One region of the Variovorax sp. GW458-11-26-14-LB1 genome, then DNA from elsewhere that is predicted to be linked to it. Evidence: riboswitches for the same ligand, from Rfam matches in the RefSeq annotation. Region 1 holds a riboswitch; the other holds the start of a gene.
What was found. Region 1 has a riboswitch for glycine ahead of AC07YS_RS12950 (D-amino acid dehydrogenase). Riboswitches for the same ligand answer to the same signal wherever they lie in the genome.

Region 1 (4,009 bases):
CCGAGCTGGTGCGCAAGGACTTCGCCGAACTGCTGGGCGCCACGGCGTCGACGCTGGTGGTCGACGTGCCGCACAACGTGGTGCTGCGCGAGCACGGCATGAACATCCACCGCAAGGGCGCGACGCCGGCGCACGCGGGCGACCTGGCGCTGATTCCCGGGTCGATGGGCGATCACTCGTACCTCGCGACCGGGCTGGGGCATGAAGACTGGCTGTGGTCGTGCAGCCATGGTGCCGGCCGGCGCATGCGTCGGCAGGAAGTGCGCGCGATGCGGCCCGCACCCGACGACGCCGATGCCAGCTGGCAGTGCGTGACTTTGCGCGAGGAGCGCCGCATCGAGGAGGCGCCGCAGGCCTACAAGCCGATCGGCGCGGTGATCGAGGCGCAGGAAAGCGCGGGGCTCATCCGCTGCGCCGTGCGGCTCAAGCCCTGGGTCACGTTCAAGGCGTGACCCGAGGGCGCGTGTCGTGTCAGCCCAGTGCGGGCTGCACGGCGCGTGGCGCGGGCGCCGGCATGCCGGCGAACGCGAAGTCGACCTCGGGCGCCAGCCCGCTCACGATGCGCGCGATCGACTTGCCCGAGCCGCAGGCGTGCGTCCAGCCGAGCGTGCCGTGGCCGGTGTTGAGGAACAGGTTCGGCAGCTTGGTCTTGCCGATCAGCGGCACGTTGCTCGGCGTGGCCGGGCGCAGGCCAGTCCAGAACTGCGCGCGCTCGGTGTCGCCGGCGCCGGGGAAGAGTTCTTCGACGCGCCGCACGATGGCTTCGCAGCGCACGCGGTTCAGGTCGCGGTCGTAGCCGTTGAGCTCGGCCGTGCCGGCGATGCGCAGGCGGTCGCCCGACTCGGAGGTGTAGCGCGAGAACACCAGCTTGTATTCGTCGTCCGTGAGCGAGACCTGGTGCGCCTTCGACGCGTCCTTCACGGGCAGCGTCACCGAGTAGCCCTTGGCGGGGTAGATCGGCAGGCGGATGCCCAGCGGCGCGGCGTACAACGGACTCAGCGAACCCATCGCGAGCACGAAGGCATCGCCGCGGATGCGCTGGAAACGGCCTTCGTTGTCGGTCGCCTCGACGTGGTCGATGCTGCCGCCGGCTTCGCGCAGCGCGGTCACCGTGTGGCTCATGAGGAACTTCACGCCGGCCGCCTCGGCCAGCTTCACGAGCTCGCGCGCGAAGCGGTTGGCGTCGCCCGACTCGTCTTCGGCGGTGTAGGTGGCGCCGGCGAGTTGCGGGCGGATGTGGGCGAGGGCGGGTTCGATCTTGATGGCCTCGTCGGCGGAGATGACCAGCCGCTCGCAGCCCAGGGCACGCATCTGCTCGGCGGGCGCGAGGGCGCCGTCGAATTCTTTTTGCGTCGTGTAGAAGTGCAGGATGCCTTGCGTGCGCTGGTCATAGTTCAGGCCGGTGTCTCGACGCAATTGCTGCAACATTTCCCGGCTGTATGTACCGAGACGCACGATCTGTTCGATGTTGTGGCGGGTGCGCGCGGGGGTGCATTCGCGCAGGAACTGCAGGCCCCAGAGCCACTGGCGCATGTCGGCGCGGATGCGAAAGAGCAGCGGCGCATCTTCCTTGCCGAGCCATTGCAGCACCTTCAGCGGCGCGCTCGGATTGGCCCAGGGTTCGGCATGGCTGACCGAGATCTGGCCGCCGTTGGCGAAGCTGGTTTCGGCGGCCGGGGTGGCCTGCCGGTCGATCACGGTCACCTCGTGGCCGAGTTGCTGGAGGTAGTAGGCCGAAGTCACGCCGAGCAGGCCGGCGCCAAGAACGATCACACGCATTGCAAGTACCTTTGAGTTTGCAGCGCTTGAACGGCGGGCGTGGAGTGCTATTGAACCAATAGCAAGCAACCGGACGACCGATGTCCAAGTTGCCGCTCCCCCTGTCCTCGGTACCTGAGAGATTCACCCTGCTGCACCCGCAGCGGGTTTGCTCCTTCGGTGCGCCACATGGCGTGGCGGCTCTCCAGACGGCTGTATCGATGAGTGCAGTACTGACCCCTTGCCGAAGTTCCTGGGCGTTGCCTGGAATTTCGTCGGGCCGACCTGAGCGTTTATGGGAGTTTGCGCCTTCGGTAGGGCCTCCGTGGAGGCCCGCTCTCCTGCAATTGTTGGCGATTGTAGGCGGGCCCCGCAAGCCGGCCAAGCCCTGTACATCGGCACTTCACACCGATGGGATAATTGAATGTTGATTTTTGGTAAAGCAAACTTTTTTCTACATGCAGGGGACTCCATGATCCTGGTTACCGGCGGCGCAGGCTTCATTGGCGCCAATTTCGTGCTCGACTGGATCGCGCAGGGCAACGAGCCCGTCGTGAACCTCGACAAGCTGACCTACGCAGGCAACCTCGAGACCCTGGCGTCGCTCAAGGGCAACGCGAACCACGTCTTCGTGCAGGGCGACATCGGCGACAGCGCGCTGCTCGATCGCCTGCTGGCCGAGCACAAACCCCGTGCCGTCGTGAACTTTGCCGCGGAATCGCACGTGGATCGTTCGATCCACGGCCCCGAAGACTTCGTGCAGACCAACGTGCTCGGCACCTTCCGCCTGCTCGAATCGGTGCGCGGCTACTGGAACGCCCTGCCGGCCGACCAGAAGGCGGCCTTCCGCTTCCTGCACGTGTCGACCGACGAGGTCTACGGCTCGCTCTCCAAGACCGACCCGGCCTTCACCGAAGAGAACAAGTACGAGCCCAACAGCCCGTACTCGGCCAGCAAGGCCGCCAGCGACCACCTCGTGCGCGCCTGGCACCACACCTACGGCCTGCCGGTGGTCACCACCAACTGCTCGAACAACTACGGCCCGTTCCACTTCCCCGAGAAGCTGATCCCGCTGATGATCGTCAACGCACTGGCCGGCAAGAACCTGCCCGTGTACGGCGACGGCATGCAGGTGCGCGATTGGCTCTACGTGAAGGACCACTGCAGCGCCATCCGCCGCGTGCTCGAAGCCGGCCGCCTCGGCGAGACCTACAACGTCGGCGGCTGGAACGAGAAGCCCAACATCGAGATCGTCAACACGGTGTGCGCGCTGCTCGACGAACTGAGCCCGCGCGCCGACGGCAAGCCGTACAAGGAACAGATCACCTACGTCACGGACCGCCCGGGCCACGACCGCCGCTACGCCATCGATGCACGTAAGCTCGAGGCCGAGCTTGGCTGGAAGCCCGCCGAGACCTTCGATACCGGCATCCGCAAGACCGTCGAGTGGTACCTCGCCAACGGCGAGTGGGTGCGCAACGTGCAAAGCGGCGCGTACCGCGAATGGGTCGAGAAGCAATACGACGCTGCGCCTGCAAAGGCTTCCGCATGAAGTTGCTGCTGCTCGGCAAAGGTGGACAGGTCGGCTGGGAGCTGCAGCGCAGCCTCGCGCCGCTCGGCGAAGTGGTCGCACTGGACTTCGACAGCACCGACTTCCACGCCGACTTCAGCCGCCCCGAGCAGCTGGCTGCCACGGTGCTGGCGGTGCGCCCCGACGTCATCGTCAATGCCGCCGCGCACACTGCCGTCGACAAGGCCGAGAGCGAGCCCGACTTCGCGCGCAAGCTCAACGCCACCTCGCCCGGCGTGGTGGCCGAGGCGGCGCAGCAGATCGGCGCGCTGATGGTGCATTACTCCACCGACTACGTCTTCGACGGCAGCGGCACCAAGCCCTGGAAGGAAGACGACGCGACCGGCCCGCTCAGCGTGTACGGCCAGACCAAGCTCGAAGGCGAGCAGCTGGTGGCACGGCATTGCGCGAAGCACCTGATCTTTCGCACCAGCTGGGTGTACGCCGCACGCGGCGGCAACTTCGCCAAGACCATGCTGCGGCTGGCCAAGGAGCGCGACAAGCTGACTGTCATCGACGACCAGTTCGGCGCGCCGACCGGCGCCGAACTGCTGGCTGACATCACCGCGCATGCCATCCGCGCCACGTTGCAAGACCCGGCTAAGGCCGGCCTGTACCACGCCATCGCCGGCGGCGAGACCACGTGGCACGGCTACGCGCGCTTCGTGCTCGAGATGGCGC
Region 2 (4,009 bases), on a different contig from region 1:
TGGCGGGCGAGGAATTCTTCGGCGTTCTCTAGGGCTTGCAAAGAGGGAAGGGCGGGAATCGGCATGGCGGTGAAGGCTCGGGGAGAAGGAACGAAGGTGCGAGGAAACGGCTGCGGTTCAGCGGATCAGGATTCGGCGGCGAACTTGTCGTAGCTGGCGGCGTCGAGCAGGGCGTCGAGCTGCGCGGGCTCGCTCAGCTTGACCTTGAAGAACCAGCCGGCGGCCAGCGGGTCGCTGTTGGCCAGCGACGGGTCGGCGCGCAGCGCTTCGTTCACTTCGGTGATCTCGCCCGACACGGGCATGAACACATCGGCGGCGGCCTTCACCGACTCGACCACACCGGCGACCTCGCCCTGCGCGAAGGTCTTGCCCACTTCAGGCAGGTCGACGAACACCACGTCGCCCAGCGCGTCCTGCGCATGCACGGTGATGCCGACGGTGGCGGCGCCGCCTTCGGCTGCCACCCATTCGTGGTCCTTGGTGTATTTGATGCTCATGAAAAAACTCCTCGTGGAAAAAATGGAATCGGGATGCAGAGCCTAGCCGGGTCTGCGGGGTTCAGTGTCGGTCAGCCGCGGTAGTAGCGCGTCGGCACGAAGGGCATGGTCGAGACTTCCATCGGCACCGGCTTGCCGCGCACGATGGCCTGCACGCGCGTGCCGGGCTCGGCGAAGGCGGCGGCCACGTAGCCCATGGCCACGCAGCGGTCGGCGGTGGGGCCGAGCAGGCCGCTGGTGACGGCGCCGATGTCGTGCCCTTCGAGCGACTGCAGCAGCGTGCCGTCGCGCACCGGAATGCGTTCGAGTGCCACGAGGCCGACGCGCTTGCGCGTGAGCGTCTTGTGGTCGGTGTGGCCGGCCGCGCCCGAGGCGACGGCGGCCAGCTGGGCCAGCACCTTGGCCGCGCCCGGAAAACCGCCTTCGCGCGCACCGCCGGCGCGGCGCACCTTCTGGATCGCCCAGTTGAGCGAGGCTTCGACCGGGGTGGTGGTGGTGTCGATGTCGTTGCCGTACAGGCACAGGCCGGCTTCGAGCCGCAGCGAGTTGCGCGCGCCCAGGCCGACGGGCTTCACCTCGGGCTGCGCGAGCAGCAGGCGGGCGAGGGCGTCGGCATCCTTGGCGGCCACCGAGATCTCGAAGCCGTCTTCGCCGGTGTAGCCGCTGCGGGTGACGAAGGCCGCGATGCCGCCGATCTGCACCGCGCCGCCGGTCATGAACACGAAGCGCTCGATGCCGGGCGACAGGCGCGCCAGCGTGGCCGCGGCCTGCGGGCCTTGCAGTGCGAGCAGGGCGTGGTCGGGCAGGGGCTGCACCTGGCAGCGCGCGCCGATCCTGGCCTGGATGTGGGCGATGTCGGCCACCTTGCAGGCGCCGTTCACGATCACGAAGAGCGAGCCATTGCCTTCGTTGAAGAACATCAGGTCGTCGAGGATGCCGCCCTCGTCGTTCAGCAGCAGGCCGTAGCGCTGCTTGCCGGCGGGCAGATCGACCACGTCGACGGGCATCAGGGTTTCGAACGCGGCGGCGGCATCGGGGCCGACCAGGCGCAGCTGGCCCATGTGCGAGATGTCGAACAGGCCGGCCGCATCGCGCGTGTGCTTGTGCTCGGCCATGAGGCCGGCGGGGTACTGCACGGGCATGGAATAGCCGGCGAAGGGCACCATGCGGGCGCCGAGCTCCACGTGCAGGTCGTACAGCGGGGTCTTGAGAAGTTGGGCGTCAGAAGCGGAGGAAGCGGCCACGGGGCACTCCAAAGGGGCAGTCGAAATCCATGGCTGCAACGCCACGGGCCACCCCTGCTGTCCGCTTTACCTGAGAGATTCGCCCCACGATCGGGGTTTGCTCCTTCGGTGGGCCGCGTGCAATGCCACGGCCTCTCTCCAGCAAGGAAACGCCGGTGGTTGCCGGCGTCTTGTCAGTCCTTTTGCCTGAGCGTTCGGGGAACCCCTGCGCCTTCGGCGGCCCCGTCGCGCGGGGCTCTCTCCTGACCCGGCGAGTGTAGTGGATCGCGGGGCCGGGGCTGGCGGCTCAGTGCACGGTTTCGGCCGGCGGCAGCAGCTTGTCGATGCGCTCGCGCAGCGAGTCGGCGCGCTCGGGGCCGGCGGCTTTCTCGATCTCGGAGAGCATCAGCGCGGCGATGGTCAGCATGGCCTCGCGGTCGCGGGCCTCGCGCAGGGCGTCGCGCATCTGGTTGGCGAAGCGCGGGTCGCGGCGCACGAACATGCGCTCGCAGATGTCGAACAGGAACATGCGCGTGGTGGCCAGCGAGCGCTTGCCGTCGAAGCTGTCGGCCGAGGTGGCGACCTGGATCGGCTCGGCGGCGGGGACGGGCGTGGGGGCCGGTGCGGGCGGTGGCGCGACCGGGCGCGCGACCTGCAGGTAGCCGCGCTGCATCAGCCCCTGGATCGCCTGCTCGGCCTCGACGCGGCTGGGGAACAGCGGGCTGAAGTCGGTCAGCGAGCGCCGGCCGTCGGCCATGAGCAGCAGGGCGCGCTCACGCTGGCTGAGCGTGCGCTGCCCGGCCTGGAGTTCGTCGCGTGCCTTCTCGGTCTTGGTGGGGAACATGGCGGCCACAGCTTTCGGAGGTCGAAGGCTGCAGCATCGTTGCAAGTGGTGACATCTTCGTGAACCATTTGCCTTACAGGGACAAGGCGGGGCGCGTCAGTTGCCCGCGCTCTCCTTGCGGATCAGCCAGCGCGGGCCCACGCGCTGCAGCTCGAGGGTCTTGCGGTCGGTCTCGGTGAGCGCGTCGGCGCTGTAAATCTGCCGGAACTGCGCGCTGGCCGAGGTGCCCTGGACGCTGATCACCAGCCCCTCGATGCCCACGCTGATGCGCGACTTGCCTGTGATGCGGGCGCGCCGGTCGGCCTCCCAGCGCTCGCGGGTCTGGCCGCGCGCGGGGGTGAAGTCGGCCGCGTAGGCGGCGAGGTAGCGCTCCACGTCGCGCGCGGACCAGGCGGCGGCCCAGGCGCGCACGGCGCTTTCCACTTCGGCGAGGTGGGTGACGGGGTTGGTGGGATGGGCGGGGGCGGCTGCTGGCGCAACGGCTGCAACGGGCGCGGCGGCCGGCGTGGCCGCGATACCGGCGGTGGCCAGCAAGCCGGCAGCGACAAGGCTGCAGCCCTGGGCGACGATTCGGTGCATGGCGTCCTTCTCTTTCCTTCTTCTTGTCTGTCAGGCTCGACGTCGAAGCTTGCGTCGATTCTGGCAGTGAAAGAGGAGGCGTGCGGCGTTGAATCGCCCACGGATTTCGGTGGTTCGTGGATCAGGGCGTGTGCACAGGACACCGGGTACTTCCCTCCGCGAATGTCCCCCGCCTCCGGCTCCTCCTTGATTTCGCTGCGGGAAGCACCCGGTGCCCTGTGCACCGGGTGCGCGGGGCAGGGCTCAGGCCGCCGCAGCCTCACCCGCCATCACCTGCACCGTGCGATTGCTCAGCCGCAAGGCCAGCACGGTCGCGACGCACAGCACGCACAACACCACCGTGAGCGTCACGCCGAGTCCGCGCGCATCCGACAACAGGCCGAACAGCGGCGACACCAGCCCGCCGACCGAGAGCGCGAGGCCGAGCGTGATGCCGCTGGCGGTGGCCGGGTTGCGCGGCAGGTAGTCCTGCGCGAGCGTCACCTGCGCGGCGAAGGGCAGGAACATGCTCATGCCGAGCCACGCGGTGCAGACAAGCGCCGCGCCGGGCGTGGAGGCGAGCACGAGGCCTGCCATGGCCGGCAGCGCGAGCAGGTAGCCGCAGCGGATCGTGCCCATGCGCCCGATGCGGTCGCCGAGCCAGCCGCCGGCCAGCGTGCCCACGGCCCCTGCGGCGGTGAAGGCGGTGAGCGCCGCGGCGCCCTGGAAGGTGCTGCCGTGCAGGTCGCGCGTGATGCGCAGCGAGAGCATCGACAGCACCGTGACGTACGGGATCGACCAGCCCACGATGGTCGCCACCAGCAGGCTGAAGGCGCGCCAGTCGTTGTGCGGCTTCAGCACCTGGGCGCGGGCCTGCGCGGCCCGCG

Region 2: linked by a shared signal. The riboswitch ahead of gcvT (glycine cleavage system aminomethyltransferase GcvT) and the one ahead of AC07YS_RS12950 (D-amino acid dehydrogenase) in region 1 are both predicted to bind glycine.

What each region holds. Positions count from the first base shown of each region.
Region 1 covers NZ_JBWKYW010000016.1:2,937-6,945, forward strand. The annotation lists gene AC07YS_RS12945 (RtcB family protein) at 1-452, shown strand, start outside; gene AC07YS_RS12950 (D-amino acid dehydrogenase) at 472-1,779, opposite strand; glycine riboswitch at 1,871-1,977, opposite strand; glycine riboswitch at 2,022-2,112, opposite strand; gene rfbB (dTDP-glucose 4,6-dehydratase) at 2,231-3,310, shown strand; gene rfbD (dTDP-4-dehydrorhamnose reductase) at 3,307-4,009, shown strand, end outside.
Region 2 covers NZ_JBWKYW010000045.1:25,079-29,087, reverse strand. The annotation lists gene gcvP (aminomethyl-transferring glycine dehydrogenase) at 1-65, opposite strand, end outside; gene gcvH (glycine cleavage system protein GcvH) at 126-497, opposite strand; gene gcvT (glycine cleavage system aminomethyltransferase GcvT) at 569-1,741, opposite strand; glycine riboswitch at 1,789-1,893, opposite strand; glycine riboswitch at 1,906-1,996, opposite strand; gene AC07YS_RS24420 (hypothetical protein) at 2,028-2,564, opposite strand; gene AC07YS_RS24415 (L,D-transpeptidase Cds6 family protein) at 2,661-3,143, opposite strand; gene AC07YS_RS24410 (MFS transporter) at 3,387-4,009, opposite strand, start outside.